DNA from 2 places in the Ignatzschineria indica genome. Region 2 is predicted to be linked to the other one. Evidence: riboswitches for the same ligand, from Rfam matches in the RefSeq annotation. Region 2 holds a riboswitch; the other holds the start of a gene.
The links. A riboswitch is a leader RNA that binds a small molecule or an ion and turns the genes downstream of it on or off. The one in region 2 is predicted to bind preQ1.

Region 1: another riboswitch for preQ1. It lies ahead of DC082_RS02410 (7-cyano-7-deazaguanine/7-aminomethyl-7-deazaguanine transporter); the one in region 2 lies ahead of queF (preQ(1) synthase).

What each region holds. Positions count from the first base shown of each region.
Region 1 is NZ_QEWR01000002.1:536,612-541,080, reverse strand. It holds gene pstB (phosphate ABC transporter ATP-binding protein PstB) at 1-514, shown strand, start outside; gene phoU (phosphate signaling complex protein PhoU) at 603-1,334, shown strand; gene DC082_RS02415 (hypothetical protein) at 1,652-2,065, shown strand; PreQ1 riboswitch class I at 2,310-2,354, shown strand; gene DC082_RS02410 (7-cyano-7-deazaguanine/7-aminomethyl-7-deazaguanine transporter) at 2,361-3,014, shown strand; gene phoR (phosphate regulon sensor histidine kinase PhoR) at 3,325-4,469, opposite strand, start outside.
Region 2 is NZ_QEWR01000008.1:55,910-60,378, reverse strand. It holds gene prpB (methylisocitrate lyase) at 1-314, opposite strand, end outside; gene queF (preQ(1) synthase) at 1,359-1,829, opposite strand; PreQ1 riboswitch class I at 1,833-1,877, opposite strand; gene DC082_RS10110 (MFS transporter) at 2,114-3,328, shown strand; gene truC (tRNA pseudouridine(65) synthase TruC) at 3,485-4,243, opposite strand; gene gspG (type II secretion system major pseudopilin GspG) at 4,336-4,469, opposite strand, start outside.

The DNA of each region.
Region 1 (4,469 bases), on a different contig from region 2:
TCTCCTGCGTGCTAATGTTGGCATGGTGTTTCAAAAACCCACTCCTTTTCCCATGTCGATCTATGACAATATCGCCTTTGGCGTCAAACTCTTTGAGAATCTCTCAAGAGCCGATATGGATGCGCGGGTAGAGTGGGCCTTAACAAAAGCGGCACTCTGGTCGGAGACTAAGGATAAGCTTCATGAACATGGCACCAATCTTTCTGGCGGACAGCAGCAACGATTGAGTATCGCGCGTGCAATTGCTATTCGCCCGGAGATTCTTCTAATGGATGAGCCTTGTTCGGCGCTCGACCCCATCTCAACCGGTAAGATTGAAGAGTTGATCTTTGAGCTAAAAGAGGATTACACCATCGTGATGGTGACTCACAATATGCAGCAGGCAGCACGCTGTTCAGATAAGACGGCGTTTATGTATTTAGGAGATCTGATCGAATTTGATGATACCGATACGATCTTCACAAAACCGAATCACAAACAGACAGAAGATTATATTACCGGTCGTTACGGTTAATGATTGAGTATGAGTGGTTGAGTTTTGAGAACGAGATTTGAGAACGGGTTTTGAGAACGAGATTGATATTGAGAAGAGAAGGGAACGCATGAAGAAGTTAGATTTTACGAGCCATATCTCAGCGCAATTTAATGCTGAGCTTGAGCGTTCGATGAGTAAAGTATTAGAGATGGGTGGGTTAACTGAGCGGCAGATTCGCGATTCGATCAAAGCGATGAGTCAGCGTGATGAGGCCTTAGCCCATGCTATTATTGAGCGAGATGAGGTGATCAATGAGTTAGAGGTTGAGATCAATGAGCTCTGTATTATGATTATCGCAAAACGGCAACCAACAGCGAGTGATCTTCGTCTTCTAATTGTAATTATTAAGACAATCGCCGAGCTTGAGCGTATCGCCGATACTGCTCGAAATATTGCTAAAATGGCCTATATTACGCCGGCGCCGGAGCATCTTGATGCGATTACCGTCTCTTTAGAGTCTCTAGCGATTCGGAGCCTTAATTTCTTTGAAAAGGTATTAGATGCCTTTGCACGTATGGATCTTGAAGCCGTCTTATCGATCTATCCCGAAGATGATAAGATCGATAGTGAATATGAGAATATTATTCGTCAGTTGATGACCTATATGATGGAAGATCCTCGCTCTATCCCCTCTATCTTAAAGGCGATGAATTGTGCGCGTTCTTTAGAGCGAATAGGGGATCGATGCCAAAATATCTGCGAATTTATTATCTACTTCGTCAAAGGGGTAGATATTCGTGTCCAGAAGAATGAGCGATTACAAGAGCTGCTCGATCAGCGAGATCGTAAAGCACTTTAACCCTTGCTATAAGGGCTTTATGATTAATAACTCAATGGAGGATCAGTTTAAAATATGAGCTGATCCTTTTTTATTGTTCTCTTTTACCGTCCTTCTATATCGTTATAGGATCTCTGTTTGAATATTGTTCGATCACTATCGAGATCATTTTTATGTCACTATTTCAGTGACAAAGGGAAGCCATTAGCAAATAATAAGCATCAATATCTATTAGTGATCTCTATTATTGATCTACTATTATTCATATCTTTATCTTCTTGCTATCTTTCATCAGCTGATCAATTGATCTGATGCCGGCAAGTCATTTAGGAGTATCGATGTCTCTCTCTTTTCAAGTTATTGCTTCACTTAAAAAATCTCTTTTCCGTGTGAGTGCCTTACTCTTAGTCGCAGGGCTTTCACTCTCTTCCCCGATTGCATCTGCTCAATCAGTCCCCATCGATAACTTTAAAAATTGTCTTATAGAGCGCACCTCTGATGTTGATCGGGTAGAGTTAGCTCAATGGGTCTATTTAGCGATCTCTTCCCATCCTCACTTAGTTGCCTATTCGGCGATTACTCCGGCAGAGCGACGTTTGATGAATCAGCGTGTTGCGCGTCTTTATGAGCGTCTTGTTACTCAAGATTGTAAAATTGCTTTGGTAATGTTAGTGGTGACAGATCAAGTTGAAGAGGGAATGGAAGTCGGTTTTAGTGCATTAGGAGAGATTGCAATGCTCTCTCTCTATTAGAGGATGAGAGTGTGCTTGAGAGTATTGAAGAGTATGCTAAATATCTCGATGTTGAGAAATTTGCCGATCTTTTTGAGATCGATAATTGATTGACTGATCGACTCAGTCTTCATTAAGTCTTCATTAAAGCGCTATGGCGTTGTCAGAAGATAGTACTAATGGTTGGGGGTTAGGGTTTAGACTCCTCCCCACTCTTGCAATTAATAGTTGCTGTTCGGCGTAAATCCGTTAGAATGATCGCCTTTCATTCGTGGTTCGCAATCCTCCCACATAAAAAAACTAAGGAATTTAATCGATGATTCAATACAACTTTACGCCAGAGCAGCGGCAGCGTGCGCTCTATATTCTCTCCTTTTTTCATATTCTGATTATTGCCTCGAGTAACTATCTAGTTCAGTTACCCTTTACGATCTTCGGTTTTCATACCACTTGGGGGGCATTTACATTTCCCTTTATCTTTTTGACCACCGATTTGACGATACGCATTTTTGGGGCATCATTAGCGCGGAGAATTATCTTTGTGGTGATGATCCCGGCATTGATGATCTCTTATCTTCTCTCTGTTCTCTTCTTTAAGGGATTATGGGTGGGTTGGGAGTCTTTGGCGACCTTCAATCTCTTTGTTGCGCGTATTGCACTTGCGAGTTTCTCTGCTTATCTCGTTGGGCAGTTGATCGATATCACTGTCTTTAATTATCTTCGTCAAAATCAGCGTTGGTGGGTTGCACCGAGTGCCGCGGCTGTCGTGGGGAATTTAATCGATACTCTAGTCTTCTTTAGTATTGCGTTCTATCAAAGTGATGATGATTTTATGGCAGAGAATTGGCCAGAAATCGCTATGGTGGATTACTTCTTTAAGATCGTTATCTCAGCAATCTTCTTCCTCCCGCTCTATGGAATATTGCTCAACTATCTTTTAAGAAAATTAGCTTCCCTCAAGAGTCAATAGATAGAGCAGGGTAATAACGTGCCGGTGATGAATCGATCAGATTACGACTCATACCAGCGCGTAGTTTCTGAAAGTATGCAGGAGTGATCTTCGGCATCTCATTAGCTTCTGTTGTTTAGTTGATTCGATCCATAAGAGAATCTGTTGAGCGTCGGGAGATAACCATTTCGCTCTTATAACTCCTGCATGCCCGCAGGTTGGCATCTTTGGTGCCTGATGCCGGCGAGAAATTGATGAAAATACGCGATAGTGAGATCCGGCAGCGTTCAGCCTTTGTTGTAAGAGCTAAAAAACGGCTGAGAATCGTCTCTTACATTTTTGATAGGTGAGCTTTAAGACGAAAAGAGAAGCAGCTTCCTTTCCCAACTTCACTGCTAATCTCTAGCTGACTCTCATGATTATTGAGAGCATGTTTAACAATGGCTAAACCTAAACCACTTCCTCCCGATTGCTCGCGGTTGCGAGAGGAATCGACCCGATAGAAACGCTCTGTTAATTTGTGAAGATGCATTGGAGGAATTCCTTTTCCTCTATCTGAGAGCTGAAAGAGAATCTCGCCTTGTTCACTACCATTATCTACCTTTGTTAGTAGAAGATGGATCGGCGTTTGGGGAGGATTATGTTCAATGGCATTGTAAAAGAGATTGAGAACCACCTGCTTAAGTTGATCCTGACTGCCGAGAACAGTTAAGTTTGGGGTAATCTCTGCGGTAATATAATCTCGAGATTCGGGATGTTGCTGATAATAATCATCGAGCATCTCAGCGGTGAGTTGTGAAAGAGGAACAACTTCGGCACGATCCCACTTAGCACCTGTCTCAAGGCGTGTTAATGCCATCAGTTGAATCACTAAGGAGTGAAGTCGCTCCGCTTGCTCCTCGATACGATCGAGCGCCTTAGCTTCAAAACTCTCGCGCTCTGATTCTGCCAAATTGCTCTGTAACATCTCGACATACCCTTTAATCACCGTTAAGGGCACCCGTAATTCATGGTTAACATTAGCGAAGAAGGTTTGACGCGTTCGCTCCGCAACCTCTCTATCGGTTACATCTCGAGCAATAATGAGTAGATTATTTTCGATATAAGGGTAGTAGAAGCGGCACTCAAGTTCACGTTGATCGAGCTGTAGGAGAAAAGGGGATTCATAATTTCCCGCTTTAAAATACTCCACAATTTCAGGTGTTCGAATTAGATTGAAGATCGATTGACGCTCATCTTGTGGCCAACGTAATTTGAGCATCGCTTCTGCTTGAGGATTACACCAATTTAAACGACCTTCTTTATCACATAAGATTGTGGCATCCGGCATCGCCTCCGCCCCTTTTCGAAAGTAGCGAATAAAATCGAGAAGTTGATTGCGCTCTTTTCGTTGCTCAATGCGCATACGATGCAAACCATGGAAGATAGGAAGCCAGCTACTTTTACCTTCGGGGGGATAGAAATTATGATCGATCC
Region 2 (4,469 bases):
ATAAAAGACTTCACGGTACGCGCCACATTGAAGGCTGAGGTTCCAAATCCGATATCAGCATCTGCAATTAAGGGAAGATCGGTGACATTGGTAATACGATCAATATCGATCAACACATCTTGCAACGTCGTAATTCCAAGATCAGGTATACCCAATGATCCTGCCGCTACACCACCCCCTGAAAGATAGATCGATTTAAAACCTGCTCTTTCAGCTAACAAGGCGTGGTTGGCATTGATCACCCCCATTAATTGAAGGGGAGACTCCTCTTTTAATGCTTCGCGAAATCTCTCTCCTGCTGTTTTCATGCTCATTACAACTCTCCTTTGGTTTCTTCTACATCATGGTTAAAATTAAGATCCTTTCTTGTAGTTAATCGCTCTCTAGAGCGATCTTAATCCTCTATTAAATCTTCCAGCAACAGGGTATCTACAGCAATATCTGTTACATCTTCATTTGTCAGAGTGAGGAGTGCTATCACCAGTGTCAATTGAGAGTCGTGAATCATAATTGATGATTAGAAAGAGTAGTTGAGAGCAGATTAAATTATATTTATATATATATTTTACATATGCTTTATATAAATTATCGCTTTCAAAGAGGCCATTCTCTACTAGAAAATAGCCCACACTTCTTATTCCAACTCTATTGAAATATCCTTAAATAGATTCTGATTTTATTCTCAAAATAATAAAATATTGATCATTTTCGATTATTTTCGATTATTTTCGATTAACTCTGATTAATTCTGATTAATTTCTTAAGCTTCCTTCTGGTAAAGGAATCTCTTCAATCAATCACTCCTTTGCTCTTTTTTTATTTCCATATCCTTAAATACAACATAGCAAAGCGGAATAGCGTTTCCCAAATTATAAAATCACTTTTTGCGCTTTTTTTACTCTAAAAAAACAAAAAAATCTCTCAAAATAGCCATTAATAGCCTTTTTTGAGAGATCTGTTTTTTTATATATTTTTTTACAACAAAGGGAAACTTTTTACAAAAAGTTTGCAATATGATCAATTAATAGACAAATCGATTGATTTATTATTAAAAGATGATCTAAGAAAAAGAGCTTTCTATCTTATCTCTTTTATGCGTATCGGGTAACGCTTCATCCCTCTTCTCTTTTTCACCGAAATTCATTTTTAAATAGCGTTAAAATTGAGTTAAATAATCGGCAATAACAGGATTAGATGAAAGATTAATTCAATAATCTTTTTATTTAATCAATATTAAAAAAGTATCGAAATAGGGAGAAAAGCAACTTTCAATCAACTTTCAATCGACTTCTCATCAATTTTAGTGTTTTTTTAGTTAACCTTTAGAGCATCTTTAACAAGATGACTCAGATAACTCTTTAAAATTGAAAATTTGCTAAGCGCTGAGTGGCGACCGCTTCCCATTGAGTTCCTGCTTTTCCATAATTAGCATATGGATGGATCGAGATTCCACCTCGAGGCGTAAATTCCCCGCGTACCTCAATATAGAGAGGATCCATCAATTTAATAAGATCATCCATAATAATATTGACGCAATCTTCATGAAATGAGCCATGATTTCTAAAACTAAAGAGGTAGAGTTTTAGTGATTTGCTCTCCACCATCTCAATTGTTGGGACATAAGAGATATAGATTGTCGCGAAATCGGGTTGATTTGTCATCGGACAGAGCGTTGTAAATTCAGGACAATGAAAATTGACAAAGTACTCTCTATCGGGATGCGCATTTTTAAATGTCTCTAAAATTTGGGGCGTATATTCAGTAGGATAGATCGTTGCTTGATTACCTAATAGGGTTAAATTTTCTAATTGCTCTTTCTTATTACTCATTATTCATTCCTAGTTTTTTCATGTGGGATGGTTGCGAACCACAGTTAATTTGAAGGGCAATAATAACATTGTGACTCTAAAAGAGAAATTATTTGAATGATAAGGGGGAAAATCAAAGGCTTTTCCCTCACTGATCAATTAAGCGCAGATCTATTGACGCGCCCTTCTCATAATTCAACTAACCTTCTGCAAAAATGGCGGCTTTTTTATCAGTTCAAGTAAGATCTTGCTATAATATTTTCCGTTTTAATCTCCCCCTCCTACTCATTCAGAAAGGATCTTTTATGCAACAGCAGACACAGGTGCCGATTATCAAAAAAGGTGATCGAAAGACATTACTCGCCTCCACATTAGGCTATGCTATGGATGGCCTTGATATTATGATTCTCGCCTTTGCGATGATTCTTATTAAAGCAGAATTTGGATTAACAGATGCTGAAGGTGGCATGATTCAGACCATCACCTTAATAGGAACGGTCATCGGTGGTATCTTCTTTGGAATGCTGGCAGATAAGTTTGGTCGCGTTCGTGTCTTTAACTGGACGATTCTCCTCTTCTCGATCTTTACCGGGCTTGCGGCAATCTCAACAAGCGCTGAGATGTTTACCATCTTCCGCTTTATCGCCGGTTTAGGTTTAGGGGGAGAGTTTGGTATCGGCATGACATTGGTAGCAGAAACATGGCCGGCACATAAGCGTTCGCGCGCAACTGCGGTAGTCGCGATCGGCTTCCAGGTAGGAATCGTCTTAGCGGCATTAGTAAGCCTCCTCTCACCCTATATCGGTTGGCATGGAATGTTCCTTATTGGCGCACTCCCGGCACTTTTAGTCTGGTGGACTCGTCGAAATCTTAGTGAGCCAGAGATCTGGTTACAAGTAAAACGGGAAAATCGGAATAAGATATCGATCAAGCCACTATTTAAAGATTCGCGCACAACATTGACCACCATTGGGCTCATTATTGCCACCAGTGTCCAAAACTTTGGTTTTCACGGCATTATGATCTGGATGCCGATGATGCTTGCTAAAGAGCATAACTTTACGCTCTCTGGGACCTTCTTCTGGACCATTATTACAACCATTGGGATGGTTATCGGAACACTCACTTTTGGCGCAACTTCAGATAAAATAGGGCGCCGTCCAACCTATATCTTCTTTCTTTTAGTGAGTGCTGCTTTTGTCTGGATCTATTTCCAACAATCAAACTACTACGTCTTAATGTTCTTAGGGGCAATTTTAGGATTCTTCGTCAATGGCATGATGGGAGGTTACGGTGCGCTGCTTTCTGAACATTATCCAACGGAAGCGCGCTCTTCTGCGCAAAATATTATCTTCAATTTAGGGCGAGGAATCGCGGGATTTGCACCTGTTATTATCGGAACATTAGCGATGAAACATGATATTAGCTACGCTTTAAGCCTTATCTCCGGTGTCTACCTCCTCTCTGCGCTCTCCTTTATCTTCTTAATTCCCGAGACAAAGGGAAAAATTCTCGATTAGAGCTCTCTTTTACGATCACCATCAATAAAAGATCTATCATTGAATAGATCTTTTTTTTATTTTCACCAAGCCCGATCCATAAAAAGGGTGTTAGAGCCACGAAAGACAACTACCGCGCTCACTCTTACCTCAAAAGATGATATCAAAAGATGATTCTTAAGAATTATGGAGCCCTATTGAGGTAATGATAGAGGGATTCCATCCCAACCTTGTCAACAGAGTTATCCACAAGTTATCCAAAGGAGCTGTAATCGTTAAAGGTTCTCCACTTTTAGGATGCACTAAAGTGATACGATAAGCGTGTAATAGTAATCGCTCAACATCATAATGCTCTCTAAAGAGCCTATTATGCCGTAAGTCACCATATGTACTATCCCCAATAATAGGATGGGAGAAGTGATTCATATGGCGGCGAAGTTGATGTTTTCTTCCCGTTTCAGGTGATAAAGAGAGAAGCGTATAACGAGATGTTGGGTATTTCCCTGTGGATAACGGTATCTCACATTGAGCTAAAGGATGGTAGAAAGTAATCGCCTCTTGATCAGCTATCTCTCCCCGATCTCGATCGGCAATCTTATCGCGGATAAAGGAGAGCGGGGAATCAATCACCCCTTCATTCTCAACATATCCTCTCACTAAGGCGAGATACTCTTTTTTTAACGAATGTGCCATAAATTGCGCCCCTAAAGCGCGAGCACTCGCTTGATCTAAAGCAAAACAGAGTACGCCCGATGTCGGTCGATCTAAACGGTGTACAGGATAGAGATAGGCACCTACTTGATCTCGCAATCGTTGTAGAACAATCTCCGTTACTTTAGGATCGAGAGGAGAGCGATGAACAAACCAACCACTAGGCTTATCGATAGCGATCAAAGTATCATCCTGATAGAGAATCTTTAAAGGCTTTACGGGCATATCAACCGCCGATATCTCCTTTAGGGGATCGCTCAGCCTCTCATTACTCCGATTTTGATGATCTAATAGCGAGGACGCTTTTAGATTGCTTATCACGACTCTATCCCCTCACCTCGATGTTGAGTAATATCACGATTAAGACCTTTTCCGCCCCGTTTTTTATCCGCACCAAAAGTCATAATTTGATAATTTTGCTCCGATGCCTCGTAGAGATAGGGCACGCCCC